Regions from separate parts of the Desulfosporosinus sp. FKA genome, predicted to be linked through region 2. Evidence: riboswitches for the same ligand, from Rfam matches in the RefSeq annotation. Region 2 holds a riboswitch; each other region holds the start of a gene.
The links. Region 2 has a riboswitch for cyclic di-GMP ahead of B5771_RS13665 (hypothetical protein). Riboswitches for the same ligand answer to the same signal wherever they lie in the genome.
Positions count from the first base shown of each region.

Region 1: linked by a shared signal. The riboswitch ahead of B5771_RS20130 (HD-GYP domain-containing protein) and the one ahead of B5771_RS13665 (hypothetical protein) in region 2 are both predicted to bind cyclic di-GMP.
Region 3: linked by a shared signal. The riboswitch ahead of B5771_RS23640 (GGDEF domain-containing protein) and the one ahead of B5771_RS13665 (hypothetical protein) in region 2 are both predicted to bind cyclic di-GMP.

Region 1 is NZ_NAHZ01000033.1:171,947-178,120, reverse strand. Features, by position in the region: gene B5771_RS20140 (Bax inhibitor-1 family protein) at 1-679, shown strand, start outside; gene B5771_RS20135 (endospore germination permease) at 863-1,972, shown strand; gene B5771_RS20130 (HD-GYP domain-containing protein) at 1,916-3,025, opposite strand; cyclic di-GMP riboswitch class I at 3,114-3,196, opposite strand; gene B5771_RS20125 (D-alanyl-D-alanine carboxypeptidase) at 3,525-4,760, shown strand; gene B5771_RS20120 (MBL fold metallo-hydrolase) at 4,786-5,421, shown strand; gene B5771_RS20115 (CBS domain-containing protein) at 5,509-5,970, opposite strand; gene B5771_RS20110 (MFS transporter) at 6,044-6,174, opposite strand, start outside.
Region 2 is NZ_NAHZ01000029.1:164,094-170,267, forward strand. Features, by position in the region: gene arsB (ACR3 family arsenite efflux transporter) at 1-168, shown strand, start outside; gene B5771_RS13640 (arsenate reductase ArsC) at 170-577, shown strand; gene B5771_RS13645 (hypothetical protein) at 949-1,212, shown strand; gene B5771_RS13650 (helicase-related protein) at 1,424-2,074, shown strand; gene B5771_RS13655 (ImmA/IrrE family metallo-endopeptidase) at 2,354-2,866, opposite strand; gene B5771_RS13660 (helix-turn-helix transcriptional regulator) at 2,919-3,335, opposite strand; cyclic di-GMP riboswitch class I at 3,570-3,657, shown strand; gene B5771_RS13665 (hypothetical protein) at 3,731-3,946, shown strand; gene B5771_RS13670 (sigma-70 family RNA polymerase sigma factor) at 4,246-4,662, shown strand; gene B5771_RS13675 (recombinase family protein) at 5,224-5,931, shown strand; gene B5771_RS24335 (SHOCT domain-containing protein) at 5,949-6,110, shown strand.
Region 3 is NZ_NAHZ01000034.1:515,665-521,838, forward strand. Features, by position in the region: gene B5771_RS23635 (hypothetical protein) at 734-1,258, opposite strand; gene B5771_RS23640 (GGDEF domain-containing protein) at 1,553-2,764, opposite strand; cyclic di-GMP riboswitch class I at 2,916-3,005, opposite strand; gene B5771_RS23645 (hemerythrin domain-containing protein) at 3,214-3,765, opposite strand; gene B5771_RS23650 (heterodisulfide reductase-related iron-sulfur binding cluster) at 4,644-6,174, shown strand, end outside.

The DNA of each region.
Region 1 (6,174 bases), on a different contig from region 2:
TCCTTATGTTATTGACATTAAAAAGGTCAAGACTGTTTCGTTATCCCAGGTCATGGGCCTTTTATCCTTTATGTTCTTAGCGATGGCTGCCGGAGCTTTTCTAGTACCTCCGCAATATTTTATGCCTGCTGCTATCTTGGAATTTTTGTTGCTCTTTATTATTCCGATCGTGAGCCGACGAGCCGTCGTACGAGGAGACGATCCTGCTGCCGGTTTAACTGCAGGACTGGCCCTGCTCTTTGCAGCATGTGCGGGAGCTGTTCTTGGACCAATCGTCCAAGCTCTAGCCGCAACGACTGAAGGACTTTTAGTACTTGGGCAAGCTGCTTTAGTAACCTTTATCGTCTTTGCCGCTTTTGGTGCTTATGGGCTCATGACAAAGCGTAATATAAGCGGTATGGCAAAAGCACTCTTTATTGGCTTATTAGTCCTGCTGGGAGTTACAATTCTTTCAACGATTTTCAGCAGCTTTTTCAGTCCTTTCGGTTTGCTGATCGGTTTAGGAGGCGCTATTCTTTTTTCCCTGATGACGGCCTTAGATTTTCAAAGAGCAAAATATAGCCGTGCTGACAATGCTGTTTTAGTCACCCTAAGCATCTTTTTAGATTTCATTAATTTGTTTACATTTATTCTAGATATATTTCTTATCTTTGGCGGCGGCGGAATTCGCAAACGTTAATACGCATAACATTCCAAAAACAAAGCAGCCCTGTTTCGGTATTGAACGAAACGGGGCTGCTTTGTTTTTCTGTTGGAGGATAATTGAATGATTGACGGGTAAAACTAATGGATACCATGTTTGTTTTCGAAATTTGACATAACTGTTAAACAAACATGAGAAGCTAACAACGGGAAGGGAACTATGGAAAGAATTTCAGCACACCAATTCATGACCTTAGGAGCATCTGTACTCATGGGCGGAACTTTCCTTCTCATAGCTACTTTTGTTACCGAAGCAGGCGGACGAGACGGTTGGATGTCTATTATGCCTGCCTTTGCTTTAACAATTCCTTACGGTATTATGATACTTTCATTATCAACCCAATACCCCCGCAAGAGTTTGTTGAATATTTCGGAAATTATCTTTGGCAAATGGACTGGCAAAATTATAGGTTCTCTCTATATTGTGATATCTTGTTATTATGGCGGGTTACTTTTGGCTTTTATCGGAATTATTTATGAACAATCTATCATGCCCTTGGTGCCTCGTTGGGTCTTTTACCTTGGTGGTCTGCTTCTAGTATTCTATTTGGCATCTTCCGGAATCGAAGTCTTTGCTCGCTTTTCCGAAGTCCTCTTGCCCATCATCGTTGTTGCCTTAGTTTTTAACATTGTCCTAACAGTTCCGCGAATTGAACAGAACGAACTTCTTCCTTTTTTCGGAAACGGAGTGAAGCCTCTTTTATGGAGCGCTATTAAAGTAATACCCTTTCCAATGGTCTATTCCATGTTCTTAGCAGGAATTATAACATTTCTGCCTCATAACAATCAGCAAGGAAAAAGCCAATTTAAGACGGGGATTTGGCGTGCAGCTTTTCTAGTTGGAATTTTAAATACTATCGTAGTTTTAATTCAAATTCTTGTCTTTGGACCAAGAGAAACAGTTCGTTTATCCTTTGGCATTCTCGAATTGGGCAAAATGGTAGAATTAAGCAGGACCGTGGCCGGCGTGGAATCGTTATTTATGGGAGTTTGGCTTGGAGCCTTAGTAATAAAATGTTGTGCTTTCTTTTATATGACGACTTGGGGATTAGAAACTGTGCTAAATTTGAAAGGCATAAAATGGCGGTTCTTATTATGTGCCGCTTTTCTAGGAATTGCTTTCGGGGTAAAAAAAGGATTCTATTTAAGTACAAAGCTTTCTTTTGCTGAAAGTTACCTTATTTTTCCTTTTGTTTCCATTTGGATTCCCATCCTATGGATAGCCTCGCATTGGAAGGTTAAACTCAATACGCCCAATAAAACGAGTTAAATCTTGCATTAAATCTATATATTGTTCCTTGTTGATTAACCGCCCTTTATTATCTTTTAACAGACGTATCAGAGGCCGTGTAGGCATTTGCATGGGAACAGCCGCAACTACTCCTATTTCACCGGTATTAAGTGTTATAACTGCATTTTCCGGATATAAGATTAGACTTTCACGAAAAGCTTTCACCACTGTGGGATTATAACCCTTTCCCGCCCCTGCAATGATCATCTCCAAAGCATAGTAAGGCGGCAAACCTTTTCGATAGGGTCTGTCGGCAGTTAAGGCGTCAAACACGTCGGTCACAGCTACAATTTGAGCATCGAGATGTATGTCATCCTTTTTTAAACCGCAAGGATAGCCTGTGCCATTCCAGCGTTCATGATGTTTAATGACTGTCTCAAATACACTTGGCAATACCCGAGAGTTTTTAAGCATCTCCGCACCAAACTGTGGATGCTGCTTCATAAGAAGCAGCTCTTCCTCTGTCAAAGTTCCAGGTTTATTCAAAATTTCTTTAGGAATATTCAGTTTACCTAAATCATGCAAAAGAGCTCCCAGAATTAAATACTTAAGTTTTTTCTCACTATACCCCAAACGCCTAGCCGTCAACGTCGCTAAAATAGCCACGTTCAAGCTGTGCACAAAGGTCCCATAATCATGATGTCTAAATTGTTCTACGTCAAGTTGAACCATATTTAAATTCAAATATACATTAATAGGTCTTAATTGTTTGATAATTGTTTCCACAAGTTCGATTGTCTTTTTTATCTGTTCTTGACTAATAAGTTTTGCCTCATGATAAATATTCCATAAAGAACCAACTAATTTTTCATAGACATCCTTAGGAAAGGGTTTAATGATATTAGCCAAACGATTGTCATCTTCTTTTTTCTCCCAAATAAAAACCTCCCTATTTTCAAGAAGATCTCGAATACTTTCTGTAATTGGTTGTCCTTTATGTAATAACAATACACCAACCTTATCAAATAAATCGGCATTCGCTGTCATACTTGCAGCTAAATTCGTATGAACTTGCTTTAACAACCAATTCAAAAATTCTCCCTCCTCTTAATCTCTCTTAAACCTTCCTTATTAAAAATAAAAGCCGCCGAACTCAATGAACGGCGACACAGTTTCTTTGTTTGGTAACCCGGCTATCTATCATCTTTAGCTAGACCCGTGGCTTTGCGTCCTCAGCTCTCACTGAGTTTGCCTTTATCACTGAATGTTAAATTATCTCCTTACCTCATCAAAACGATTATTGCATCACTGAAAAGTAGTATATTATAAGATATGATAAAGTACAACATCCTTTAACTATTATAATGTATTTTTATCATATTATTACATTATTTATCATTTTATGACATCCATTAAGTTTAATTTGACATTATCTGAGTATATTAGACCTATTTCACATCGCTAGATATACTAATTGCCTATAATAAACTTATGTCCAAAATAAATATATTGCTCAGAAACCATTTGTCGAAACCGAACTCTTCCTGTAAAATTAAACTGTTCCTATTAATCTATTTAAGGAGGTTTTTTTATGTCTGGGACTCCGTCCACTTCCCCATCTCGCAAGGTTTCGATGGTTCCCATCAAAGGAATTTTGGTTTTACTCATTGCTGTGTTAGTATGCGCATTGGCCGTTGGTCGTTACAATGGTCCTCTGCCAACCGTGGAAGCGAAACTAACTACCACATCCTCTTCATTGCCCGGTCATTTTTCGGTAACATTTCCTGAACAGGGTGAATCAGCTGTTGGCACAGAAAATTTAGGTGTTATAACGTCAACCTCTAACCAATCACCCGTTCCAATTGCCAGCGTGACAAAAATTATGACTGCTTATTTAGTCTTAAAAGCTCATCCTTTACAACCGGGTCAATCCGGTCCCGCTTTAACTATGAGTGCCCAAGATTTCGCTGGTTATCAAAATGCTTTAAGCAATGGCTATTCATATTTAAAGATTGAAGAAGGGGAAACCCTCACTGAAAAGCAACTCCTGGAAGGTCTATTACTCCCTTCGGGAGACAATGTTGCCGATACCCTGGGGCGATGGGTATCCGGATCAGATGAAGCATTTGTTGCCAAAATGAACGAAACCGCAAAATCCCTGGGTATGACTAAAACTCACTATGCAGATGCCAGCGGTGTCAGCGAAACAACGGTCAGCACCGCTGTAGATCAAATAAAAATTGCTCAAGCAGCCATGCAAGACCCTGTTTTTCGTCAAATTGTTGCTATGCCGCAAGCGACTCTTCCTGTTGCCGGAACAGTATACAATGTCAATAGCATGGTTGGAAAACATGGCATTACAGGCATTAAAACAGGATCAACAACAGCAGCAGGCGGTTGTTTTGTCTCGGCAACACCCGTTGTTGCTGGCGATGAAACCCATTACATTATTGGTGCAGTTTTAGGTCAAGTTACTCAACAATCTCTCCAAAGTGCGCTTCAAGCAAATGCTGACATACTGGACCAAGTTCGCTCTCAATTCAAACTCTATACTTTAGACCAACCTGCCTCGGGTTACGGCGAACTTACAACGGCTTGGGGCAGCAACAGTCCGTTAAAGGCGTCTAAGTCTGTACAAATCTTTGGATATCCTGGCATGAAAGTCAACTATTCCATAGATCCCCAAACTACTAAATTACCAATGCCAGCCACCAGTAATCGTGCCACCTTGAAAATTAAATCCGGCGAAGAAGTCCAATCTATTCCGCTTCAAAATTTACAGTCTATAAATCCACCCGGAGTTTTATGGCGGCTTATTCGTTTTTAATCATTTCCTAGGAGAGGTGATAACAATGCATATTCGTTGGTTTGGTCACTCCTGCTTTCTTTTTACTAATCAGGAGGGCCTAAAAATCCTGACAGACCCCTTTAATGAAAAAGTGGGATACCCTCTTCCTGAAGTTAATACGGACATTATTACCGTGAGCCATCATCACCATGACCACGATTATATTCAAGGTCTTCCCGGAAAACCTCTAATTATTGATGAAGAGGGTCAGCACAATATTTCCGGTCTATCGCTAACAGGCACAAAAACATTTCATGATGACGACCTGGGATCCAAACGCGGCAAGAATGTTCTTTTTTCATTTACAATGGATGGTGTCACCGTTGTCCATTTAGGGGATCTTGGACATGTTCTAACCCCAGAACAGTTATCAAACGTCGGACAAGTAGATATCGTCTGTATTCCCGTGGGAGGCTTTTATACCATAGACGCTGAACAAGCTTATCAAGTAATCCGTCAGCTGAATCCCAAGATTATTTTACCAATGCATTATAAACGGGATGATACAATTTCATTGCCTATTGCCGGTGTTGATAGTTTCCTTAAACACTTTGATTTAATTAAAAAAGCAAAAGATCTAAATATCTCTTCCTCGTCCTTGCCTCAAAGCCAAGAAGTTGTTGTCCTGGAGTTATCATAGACAAAAGCCCCCACCTTGGAACTGATAAGGATCAGTTTCACAAGATGGGGGCTTTGCCGTGCTGTCAAATTAATCGGATGCTTAGGCTTAGTGGATAAAGTTATTTACGATATATCGCACAATGTCTCCGCGACTAATAATACCTACAAGTTTCCCCTGGGAAACAACAGGGACCTTCTTGATTTTTTTATTGCCTAAAACTTTTGCCACTTGATCCAGATCCTCTTCTGCTTCCACGGTTATAACCCGTTTGGTGGCAATTTCCATAACATTGCAATTCATGAGATTTTTAATTTTGTCATCAAAGGTTTCCGTATCTACCCACGAGGCCGAATTAAACGCGTCGATAAAGAAAATCTTTGGATCCTGATAGCCGATATTTTTCATGATATCACCATCGCTGATAAAACCGATTGGTTCATTCTTGTCATTGATGACAGGAACTCCGCTGATCCGATGTTCAACAAAAGCCTGAAGAACCGTTTTTACTGAATCATGATTACTTACCGATACGGCCTGCTTTACCATAGTTTCAAATGCTTTTGCCATAATTACCCCACCTCTTTAAAGTAATTGTTAATTTCATTGTAGTTATTATCATAAGAAAAAATTTTTTAGTTTACTATTGAAGGGGCTGAGTTGTCTTTCCTCGCATATAGGAAGCCACCGCCCCAATGATTGACAACACGGCAGAAATGTAAAAAGCAATTCGCAAACTAGACATTACTGCAGGAGCAATTAGTTTAGGAAAGA
Region 2 (6,174 bases):
GTTGCTGTAGCAGTTTTCGGGATTGGTTCAGACCAGGCATTTGCAGCCGTGATAGGCCCCCTGATCGAAGTCCCAGTAATGATAGCTTTAGTTAATGCTGCCTTAATTTTCAAACGGAAATATTTTGACGAGAATGGCTTGCCAAAACGTCATGTAAAGGGAGCTTAATATGTCAGAAAAAATAAAAGTCGCTTTTATTTGTGTGCATAATTCATGTCGTTCCCAGATGGCTGAGGCTCTCTCGAAGCTTTTGGCTGCAGATAGTTTTGAAGCTTATTCAGCAGGTACTGAAACTAAACCTCAAATTAATCAGGATGCGGTAAATGTAATTAAGGAACTCTATGCTGTGGATATGAACGATACTCAAAAATCAAAATTACTATCTGATATTCCCCCTGTCGATGTTGTAATTACGATGGGATGTAACGTAAAGTGTCCTTTTCTGCCATGTAAATACAGGGAAGACTGGGGGCTTGAAGATCCAACTGGTAAAGATAAGGAGGAGTTTGTAAAAACCGTTAAAATAATTGAACAAAAGGTCTTAGACCTTAAAAAGAGAATAAATAATTTGTACTAGAAAATAAATAGTATTAGCTCAAATCTTACCTCTTTGTGGAATCTAATAAGCTATGTCGACGGGGCCGTGAGAAAACTAAGTTTCTACACGGCCTTGTTTGTAAAGTCTTCTTTGAATTAACTTCTAAATTAATAAGAATATAAATTACAATAATTCCTACAGGAAGTAGTATATTTGATAAAAACAAAGACTATTCAAAGGTACTCGTATTTTCCTCATGGGAAATGGTGCCGAGAATGGTGTCGGTTATGCTTTCTTATGAAGCGGAAGGCTGACAATCGGCAAACTCTCATAACGCAAAACTGAAGCATGGCAGAGTATACTTTGCGACTAGGGAAGAACGTCGTTTTGGTACTACAAGGCTTAAAAACGTGACGGAAGATATTGTTTGCCATGTATCCGGCATTCTTGCACGGCTTTATAATCCAGATGAGCACATCGGCAAGGATATTAAGCAAATCAGGAGAGAGCTTGCCGAAAAGCTTCAGCCAAAGCTGAATGCCGTTAAAGCCAAATACAAGCTTTCCGAAAGCGGAGCTGCCGGTGCAAAGTCGCTGATAGAGCTCATAAAAGCACTGGACAGCAATCCATCAGCGACACCTTCGACTATCCCAGCTGGAATGTTGGCATATTAGTCAACATGGCAATTGGTTCACCTGCCATTTGTGCCTACAGGCTTTTTAATTCTAACGAAGTGATACCCAGGGAGCTTTCTAAAAAAGTATTTGTCAGCTTATTTAATAAAGCCGAAAGCTCGGCTGTTCTTGACTTGCTGTATGGCAGCAAGGGCGGCGATTCCTATTATGAAAATGTCTTTCGATATTGTGTGGCGGTAATCTGCAGGCTATGCTGGATGAATACGCTCATATACTTGGCGAACAGGGAGATGCTCTTGCAGATGCGATGATCGATGCTTTTTCGGATACGGCCTCTCTGCAGGTAGATACGCTGGAATCCTTTACAGGAGCAGAAAAAGAAAAGCCGTGTCTGGGCACGCACTTTGCTGTTGGATATTTCAATGCTCGCATCAGCAACGAAAATGTGCAGAGAACTGAGAAAATCCGCAAAGCATTTAATTCACCATTCCGTCCGTTTGTGTTGTCCACTACATCAATCGGACAGGAAGGATTGGATTTCCAATTCCACTGCCGCAAGGTCATGTGCTGGAACTTACCGTCAAACCCTATAGACCTGGAGCAGCGTGAGGGATGTATTAATCGGTACAAGTGCCTTGCAGTGCACCAGAATATTGCACACAAATACAGCAGTGAAAAAACATGGGATGCTATGTTTGAAAAAGCCGCACAAACAGAAAAGGGAGATCTGCCGAATCTTGTTCCGTACTGGTGTTTGACGGATGGAGAAGCAGCTCCAGTCAAGATTAAACGTATCGTTCCGATGTATCAGTTGAGCCAGGATCACTTGCGATACAATCGCTTAATTAAAATACTGTCGTTATATCAACTGACATTAGGCAGCCAAGACAAGAGGAGTTAATAGAGATAATCAGCAGAGAAATTACCGGAAATCGACAATCAGCTATTTATTAATTTAAGTCCATTTTACAAAATGGAAATATAATGTGCACCGAGTAGTCTTTATTTCGGTATATTTTACACAGAAAAATCTAAAAGCATCAGTCATCCAAAAGCCCCTCTTACAGAGCAGTAAGAAGGGCTTTCGTGTTATTATCTTTATCTCCGCTCAACAAACCAGCGGCCGATATTATTTTCGGTAATTGAGACATTACCCTCAAACCCTCCTTAGAAAGAACGGTTATCTGATCAAGAAATCTGAGCGTGGTGTATAAGCTGTATTGAACGAATAGCCTCTGGAGTTCATATCTCCCAGCTTTATCAGCATGAGGTTAATATCTGTGTTCATCATGGCTGCAATCTGGACAACGTCATAACCTTCACGGGCATACTTATGAACCTCATCATCGGGAAGAAGCAGTGAAGCCGCAAACAAATTGGCTTCATACTCAGGACGTGTATTCATGGAATAAAGAACGTATTCACGGAACGGACTGTCATCGGCAAGATTCCGATGATGTGCGTCATGTCCGAGCTCATGGGCGCATACCAAGGTCTGCACCTGTTCCGGCAAGTTACCATTTAAAAAGATAAAGCGGTTGCGCTGAATCACGCGGTAAAGCCCTTTCAGCTTAGTGAAGTCATTGCGGAACAGAACCTCAATGCCCAGCTCGTCTGCTATGGCAAAAGGATCACGCGTTCCGAAGCGCTTGATATATTTTTCAGCTGATTCAAAAATAAGCGCCTTGTTCAATGAATTCCCCCCCTATGCTAATTCTATCACAGCAGCAGTCCGAAAAAACGGACTACTCCTTGTCTGCTTTACGATACTTTTTCGGCGTGTACTTTTTGTTTTTCTCCTTGGCTATCCAATAAGCGTCGGAGATTGCTCTCATAACGGCATCCAAATCCTCGTCATCCATGTCGCCTCCGGCAAAAAGGCCGTTGACCTCTGTGATGAGCTGCTGAGCGTACTTCTTTCCCCGGTAGCCGTATTTTTCTCCGGCAGCGTTTATAAATTCCTCATTCTCGGTCAGCAGATAATTCGTATCAACACCTAAAACTTCAGCCAGCTTCCCGTACACCTCGCGTTTTTTAGGATAGCAATCTCCGTTTTCATAGCTGACCATTGTGCGGAGAGATACTCCGACTGCCTGCGCCAGTTCCGCCTGCGTCATGTCTTTTGCGACGCGGGCATTTTTTATTTTTTCTCCGAATTTCATGTAGACCGCCCTCCTAAGTATAAGCAGGTAAATTTCATGTTATATATTGACAAATACAAGTAGATTGCATATAATTCAAATATGCAGATAACCTGCACATTCATAATAATTCATGTTGCATATGGTGTCAAGAGTTATTTCTTCTGTGAAAATGATTGAACCCAACAGATTGCCGGGAAATTACCGTCTGCAAAGCGCATGACGGCTTTAATTACTCTGACAGCTAAAAATAGATAAAGTTAAGGGCAAACCTGTCTAAAGGCAGGGACGCAAAGCCGAGGGTCTAAAGCGTTTGACGCGCTATGACAGCCTGGTTGCCGATCTTTGCGAATGCCTGCCCTTTTTCAGAGCAGGTATTTGTATTGATAGAGATAAATGATGCAGGAGGGTATGAGATGGTAAAAAAGAAAAGGCTCAAATGTCCAAATTGCGGACGCCGAATTGCTGATTACAGCGGAAATGCTGAGGCACTGGCCCTGTTAGCTGAAACGAGTGAGGCTGAAAGTGATGTTGTAAACGTAAAGTGTCATCTATGCAAGTCTCAGGTTTCAATTTTGCTGGACAATAACGAGGTCTATGAGAGTAAGAAGTTCTCAGACCTCAAGTTATAAGGCGACTCCACAATCAAATAAATGAACTTATGATATTCGATTCCAGCGCTTGACGCTATCCTCCCCTTGTAAAGCGGAGTGATTATAAAGGTGCCGGCCGGGCCTGACGAGTAGCACTATTGCTATGCGTCAGGCCCGGCCGGTTCTGCATTAGAAGAAGCTGCTCGTTTGGCTCCCCAGAAAGGAGCAAAACGAGTGGCTTTTATTTTATGCAATAACAAAACAGCGGCTCGCTGCAGATCTCCTCCGCTTGTTCTTCATTTCCGGATTTTTAGATTCTCGAAATGGAGGACAAGCTTATGAATAATCATGATAAAAAATATACCCTGCTGGTCAGAGGGACGCGTGTCACAGTGACCAAGGAGGTCTACAAAGCCTATTACCACTGCCGGGACAGAGAAAAATACCTGGACAGGCTGGCGGGGGATAACAATATCTCGCTTGAAGGATGCAATGAGAAAGGCATCTCTGTGGAGTATACAATTTCTACTGCAGAGGATTCCATGGAGGATGAAATTGTTCAGCGTGATATGATTAAAAGGCTTCAACAATGTCTGTTGCTGCTAAATGAATCTGAACGCCAGCTGATTATAGCGCTTTATTACCTCAAAAAAAGCGAGCATCAATTGTCTGCAGAAACAGGTATTCCTCGCATGACCATACACAATCGCAAAAAACGAATATTTGGTCAGCTCAAAAAACTTTTAGAAAAATAAAAGTTTTTTGGTCCAACCCCTCACTTTTTTCCCTAAAGAAGTGAGGGGAATTTTTTATTCTCCTGTTGTTCTTTGAAAATATTATATCCGGCAGCATAGATACATGAGCTATCCAGCCGTGTGAAAAGCGGCAGCGACGTTGACGGGCGCGCCAAGACTGCCTGCGGATGAATTTCATCCGTCGAACCGATGGCATCGAAGGTGACGAGCGGGAACGCCCGGTCATTGAACGGTCCGTGGTGGACTGTTTCGCAATGAAATGGACAGTGATAATGCTACTTCCGTCCAGCCACAGGCTTAAGCAATGGGGGCGGCTCCCAGAGATCCTGGGGGAGGTAAAATTCTTATGGTGTTTGCTTAACCGGCAAACCGTTTATGCTGCCGCCCTGAGAGCCGCAAGGCTTTTCCGCTTCGGGAAGTAGTGCCGAATAGAAGCGGCAATTCGTAATGAAGAACAAGCAGATCATTTTTGATCTCAGAAACAATGCGGCAGGGCTATTTTTTTAACGCCCTGCCGTATCCTTCTGAGATTAAATTCAAAATATCAGGGAGGAAAACGAAATGGAAAAGGAAGCATTGGCTGAATTGCTAAAGAAGGAGCTAATTATCGGTTACGTGTACGGGCTTGACGGAGAGAGTCAGGAATTCTATTTTGAGAAATCCCCGTCCGGCATTGCAAGCTTTATCATGCTGAAAAAAGAGCATGCGGACAAGATGGTTTTAACAGATACGCTGGACAGGCTGGTTCTGGACACCTTCGGCGAATTTATCAACCGCTGCCCGGATCAGAGGCTTCTGAAAGGGATCACTAAAGAACTGGTACCCATGCAGCAAGGCGAAAAGGAGCCTGTAAATATTCCGATTGTGAGCGTTGATGAGGCTCTTGAATTTTTAAGCCATGGAAGCCAGAAGCGAGCATGGATTTACTGTCGGATCGACGCGCCGGAGGATACCCACGGCGCTCTGAAAGGCCAGAAAAAGGAACTTATGGATTACTCCGAACAGATGGGATTTGTTGTTGTCGGCGAATCAGTGGATATAGGAAGCGAGCTGGATTTTGACCGTACCGGTCTTGCGGAGGTCATGAAGGCTGCCGGAAATAGCATAATGGATGTATTGCTTGTAAAGAAGGTTGACTGCCTGAAGCGGGATACAGCCAAATTACTGGAGCTTCAAAGAGGTCTGGATCAGCTGGGCATTGAACTTTATTCGCCGTTGGAGGGTCAAATCCAATTGGAATATCAAAGCCCATCCCTTTCTCTGCAGTAAAATAGGGGGTGAGCGATATGTCAAATAATCAGACGGCCAATGAAGTCAAGTATAAGGCAGCGTTAAAGCTTTTGGATATCTTGCTCCGAAACGGCCTTATCTCCCCTGCTGAGTACAAAAAAATCGATGAATTGAACCGTCAAACGTTCACTCCGGAGCTTTCCAAGGTATATGCGTAAAAACACCTGGATATCTCAAAGCTTGTGTGGTATTGTGTGTTGCTGACAGGAGTCAAAAACGAGA
Region 3 (6,174 bases), on a different contig from region 2:
TACTCCTAGGATCAATCCGAAGGTTATGAATAAGTGTATAAACATTTTCTTATTGTTCATGCATTCACCCTATTTCTATTAAGTCGATTTCCATAAGTATCCTTATTTTAGAACTATTTCTACATCTAACATCATAACCCTTCACAAACTGCGAATTTCTATAGGCTTTTAATGCAAAATATTTCTCCTCGAACCATATATGTTACTAGCTTCAAAGATTCCTTAATTGACTAAGAAATTGAAGATATAACAGGTGTCAATTTCATACATACTACACATAAAAACGACAACCAACAAAAAAGGACCGAAATCGAAATTCAGTCCTTTTACTTAATTTTATCCAGTTTTTAAGACCCCCACTTCTTGTAAGTGGGGGTGGGGGTGGGGGTGGCTCGGCAATAATGTCCACTGGACATTATTGTATCTAAAACCCCGATGTTCAGCTTTAGCTGAACGAGTTCACTCGTTGCTATTATACTTCATTTAAGTGTTATTGTTTACATAGTTATACTTTAAATCTCCCAACCAATTCACTTAACTTCTCTGCCAATTGCGCCTGAGACTGAGCATTTAAATTCACTTGCTCCATGAAGTAGTTGTCTGCACTATACTAGCAGAAATCTCTTCTGAGCTGGAAGCAGATTCTTGGGCCGTTGCTGTCACATTTTGAATTGCCTGGCTTATACGTAAAAATCCAGGGCAACACGCCCTGGATTAATTATTTTCATTCATTCTAGGCAGCTTCCTTATAACTCAAGGTTAACTTTTTAGGCTCAGAGTGAAGTTTCTTTTGCTTTATATCTAATTGTCCCTTTAATAAGACAATTTTACTGTCGGTAACCTTTGGTTGATCTGCTAATAACATGTACTTTTTAGTTATGAAAATAAATCTTTCATCAGAGTTTTTTATCAAATACAGCTTCCCATATTCTTCATCTTCAATAAAATAGTTCTTACCTAAGCTAATATTGCTCATGATCCACATTGCAATTAAGTACATCGCTATGGTAAGCAATAAGCCCATTACAAAGGTAAAACCATAAGCATAAATATTTTCCATTCTCGAATCTCTCCCTAAATAAAGAACCAATGAAATACCAAATACAAGAATCATAACTCTTACAAAATCAACAAAACGCTTTTTTCCTCCATTCAGGATTATACTATCAATCGTTTCAAAGCTGGAAATTAGAATAATTGCTTCTACACTAAAAGTACAAAGGCCAGTTATTGTTGAATAGTAAATTAATTGACCCATTACCACCCCTCCTTTATTTTATAAAGAGAAATTGCCAAATAGGTTATTAAATTAACTTCCTCCTCTAAAACCAAATGCCTTAAATTATTCATAACTTAGGTCCCATCCAAATAGGACTTGAGTACTACTAACATTATACAATGAAACAGGATAATATCCATTATTTTGACAATATCTTAATATTCTATCTATATAACTACAAATAATTCATTGGCTATACCACAATTTCAACCACAAATAACAATAGCACCCAGCATTCTAATCTAGAACACTCAGTGTCATACTTATTATGTACTACGCATTTAAATCATGACGGCTTCTTGAACTTGACGAGGGTGGCAATGGTGCTAAAACAATACAGTTTCTTCCTCGTCTCTTCCCTTCATATAATGCACAGTCAGCTTTCTTTATTATATCTTCAACCTTCCCATAATTATCATTAACGCTTGTTACCCCAAATGTCATTGTAATTTTAACTTTATACCCGTTATACTCGATAATTTGTTCCTCAAGAATTTTCCGCATTCGATCTGCGAGTTTGCATGCGCCCTCGCTTGCTGTTTCCGGAAGTAAGATCAGAAATTCTTCCCCGCCCCACCTAGATACAACATCTCGTTCCCGCACAGCATCCTGTAGGCTTTTGGATACAACTTTTAGTACGTAATCCCCACAATCATGTCCAAAGGTGTCATTTATCTTCTTAAAATAATCAATATCTCCAATAATGATTGAAAAACTATTTTTTCGTCCATTATTTCTTATTAACTCTTCTTCAAGCTTTTTCATAATACATCTTCGGTTATATAATCCAGTTAAAGTGTCAGTATTTGAAACCCACTCTAGCTTCTCCATACTATATTTTAATGATATTATTTGAGAAGCTGAAGATATCCCCGCAAAAACAAGTACATATCCCCAAATGATAAATGTTAAAAGCAATAATATAGCATATATAGAACTTGTATTTTGAAATTGTAAAAATGACGTTGTCTTTAACAGCAGAAATGCAATAACTAGATATAAAGACATAAAATTTAGAATCCTGTCAGAAACTGTGCTAAGTATTTTTTTGTAGTACTTACTTAGTGAAAAGCATGTTACTAGTAATAATATAATCTGGATACAATTAGTAAACACATATATTAAGTATTTATTATATTTAATATTAAAAATAACGGAAAATAGTTCTCCAAATGTATTTAAAAAGTAAAATGTAATGCGATAGAATATCCAAATGCTAAGCAAGGTAAATATTTTTTTCGAGGTGGATTCACTAAATATTAACTCAAAATAAGCTATGTAAAAAAAACCAATAAAAGCTAATATGTATTCAACAGCTATTTGGTTTTTAATATTTTTTTCAACTAAAATTCCTGTAGCAAAGGTAAATAATGTAATCAGAACGAAAACAACTACAGAATATTTGATTGTTTTCGTTCGGTTAAGCAAGGTATGTGCGGTTAAAATGCTCAAAAAGCAGACAATAAATAAATATAATGTGTACACAATGAATAATCTTCCTTTCCAAAATAACCTTGGAGATCATAATTAGTTATTATGACTTAATAAGTTTTCTTATTGTTTAAGCCTAAAATCCATAATGATTAAGGAAAAAGAGCAGACTTGGTTATCAAGGCTGCTCTCATACAGATGCATATCAAGCAACCAGGCTATCATGTTCCAACTAAGGAATTTAGACCCTATGGCTTTGCGTCCCGCTCTTTCAAACGGTTTGCCCATATTGTTAGGAAATTAGTCCTATGAAAACAGTACTAATTTCTTATAATATACGGCTAATTAGCCTCTTTTTCAACAATAATTTTTAGAACCTTTTGAATTATAGCTTGCAATTCAAATTTATTTTTGCACTGCTCAATCGATTACTTGATAATAAGACACCGAGAGATTAGAAGTAGCTGATAACTTGTGAACCTTTACCAACTCAGGACTTTTCCTTAGAGATAATTGGCCTTTAATTGTTCGACAAGATTAAAGTATTTTTCATACATACCATCGCCTGTCTCCTGAGCTTGAATCATAGAAAAATCTTGTACTAGTTTAATTTTCGCCGTTTCAGATAGATACGTTTCTGCCATTGGATAAAGAATATTATTTTCTTTGTCAATATGCGCATACATAAGGGTTGTATAGCCAGAAGCATTCGCTGCAAACTCATTAAGTGCTTCTTTATCTCCATATTTAAACTTTTCAAAGGCCTCCCGCATTCCACCGATGTATCTTCGTCCATTGTCATGTTCATAGAGCATTACGCCAACAGGTCCGCCCTCTTTTGGAATACCCACAGATTCCATAGCTTCGAACAGAATTTTTTCTTCCTTACCGTGATGACAGCGATCAACAAATACTTTCATAACCTCAAGTAAGGTTTCTAGATCATTGATGCTTATATCTTTTCCTTCAGTAATTCGCTGACTAATCGTATCAAGAATCTGCAAAACCTTGATGACGGCTTCATGTTCAATTTTTAGTTCTTTAGTTGGCTGCATTTTTTCCACTCCTTTATAGTGTAACCCTTGTTTACCATACGAGGGACGTTTGAAAATCTTTCCTTTGGATGACTTAATTTTATATAACTCGGCACAATTGATCTGTGATTCAAATCAAATTATTTTATGATTTTAATCACCGCTTATTTTATTGCTAAATTTTATCCTAAAAATGTGAGCAGCAAGCGAGAGAAACACACTCACAAATTCATTGCTTGTTATACGCATGAGCTTAAGAATTCAAACCCATGAATTACGAAATAAAAATGCTTGAAGATCATAAAACTTTTTAATACACAAATCGGAATATTCGTTTATAGAGATCTTTCCAAAACCGTCAAATGCCATTGTGGTTTGTTATGCCTAGAGGTATAATCAAAGCAATAAAACTAGTTTGAATTGTTGGAACACTTAGTCTATTACAGAGAAGCCCTTTAAACTTGGGCTTTCATGCAATCTTTTTCTTGTATTTAACGAGAAATTAATAGTTGTTAAATACAAAGCACAGTTCTTATCATAACTTTTATTTATGAAAAGGAAGTGGTTAAATATAAAAGAGAAGCATAGTCATTGGCGTTACCCCTGTGAATTTTAATAGTATGCCTGAATCATCAATTGGTAAGTATACCCTTGCCGCAAACCGTCTTATGTCCCAGGCCAAGAAAAGTGAAATAGCTCACGTCCCTTATAAAAACAACCATTCAAGTGTCCTTGAAAGATGCTCGTACGCTGCAACCGAATTACTTTAGGAAACATGAATTCTACAGTAAGTTTTACCCTTAGCTATGACAAAAATAAAGATTCTAAAACATAAATTTGATCCGCGAAGCGCTTTTTCAGATGCTTCGCAGATCAAATGAGGAGAGATGAGCATGAGCATGGCCACACGTCAAGTGTATTGGAACATTGAAGGAGAGCACTGGCTCTATTTGTTCTTCATCATTGCACTTATTATCTTCGCCTACGGAGTCTACAAACGAGTAACACTTTGGAAATTAGGTCAACCTGAGAATCGCTGGAAATATCTATGGCAAGGCCTAAAAGATATTATTGTCTATGGTTTCGGGCATAAGCGAATCCTAAAAGATTCTTATCCAGGAATTATGCACGTTTGTATTTTTTGGGGATTTGTATTCTTAGCCTTTGCAACAGCAACGATCACTTTGCAAGCTGATTTTGGCTTACAAATATTCCACGGATGGCTTTATCTGTTTATAAAGCTGACAGCGAATCTCTTTGGAATAGCTGCGATCCTCGGTATCGTAATAGCAGCATATCGCCGCTATATACAAAGACCTGATCGCCTAGATAATAAAACGGATGACGCAATCACACTAGCCTTAATATTTATAATACTACTTACAGGCTTCCTAATTGAAGGAGCTCGTATTGCGGCAACACCTGATCCATGGGCGGGATGGGGATTTATTGGACAATGGATATCAATTCCCCTCAAAGCATCCCTTAATCAAGCACAGTTACTTTCATTGCATAAATTTTTATGGTGGTTCCATCTACTTTTAGCAATGACGTTCATCGCTTACTTCCCTTATTCGAAGCTGTTCCATGTGCTATTGGGTCCATTAAATATAGTTTTCCGTAACAGAGGACCCATCGGAATCCCTGAGCCTATAGATTTTGAAGATGAAAGTCTTGAAACCTTTGGGAAAAGTCAACTACGCGAGTTTTCTTGGAAAACTTTATTTAATACGGATGCTTGCTTGCGTTGTGGACGTTGCCAGGATAACTGTCCAGCTTATTTAAGTGGAAAACACTTAAATCCCAAAAAGATCATTCAGGATATGCGGTTTTTTATGGAAGAAGTAGGTACAGCTGTTAAGGCCGCACAAAAAGACGCTTTAACCAATCAAACAGCGGAAGCCGAAACCGCTGCAACCGAAGAGAACGTCGAACTGCCGGTACGTTCTCTCATAGGTGAAGTTATTCCAGAAGAAGACTTATGGTCCTGTACTACGTGCCGTTCTTGTGAACAGCAATGCCCCGTGTTCGTAGAACATGTTGATAAAACCATTGATATGAGACGACATCTAGTCTTAATGGAAACCCGGTTCCCTGCCGAGGCTCAGCTAGCCTTCAGGAATATGGAGAATAACGGGAATCCCTGGGGCATCGGTTGGAGCACACGGGTCGACTATTTAAAAGGCTTAGGAGTAAAAACCTTCGCAGAAGATCCTACAGCTGAATATTTATATTGGCCTGGCTGTTCAGGTGCCTTTGATGCACGTAACCAGAAAGTCTCCGCTGCCTTAGTCAAACTGTTACAAGCGGCTGGTGTTCATTTTGCAATCTTAGGCAACGAAGAAAAATGCTGTGGTGACTCTGCCCGTAAATTAGGAAATGAATACTTGTTTTATACATTAGCCTCAGAAAACATCGAAGTCATGAAGG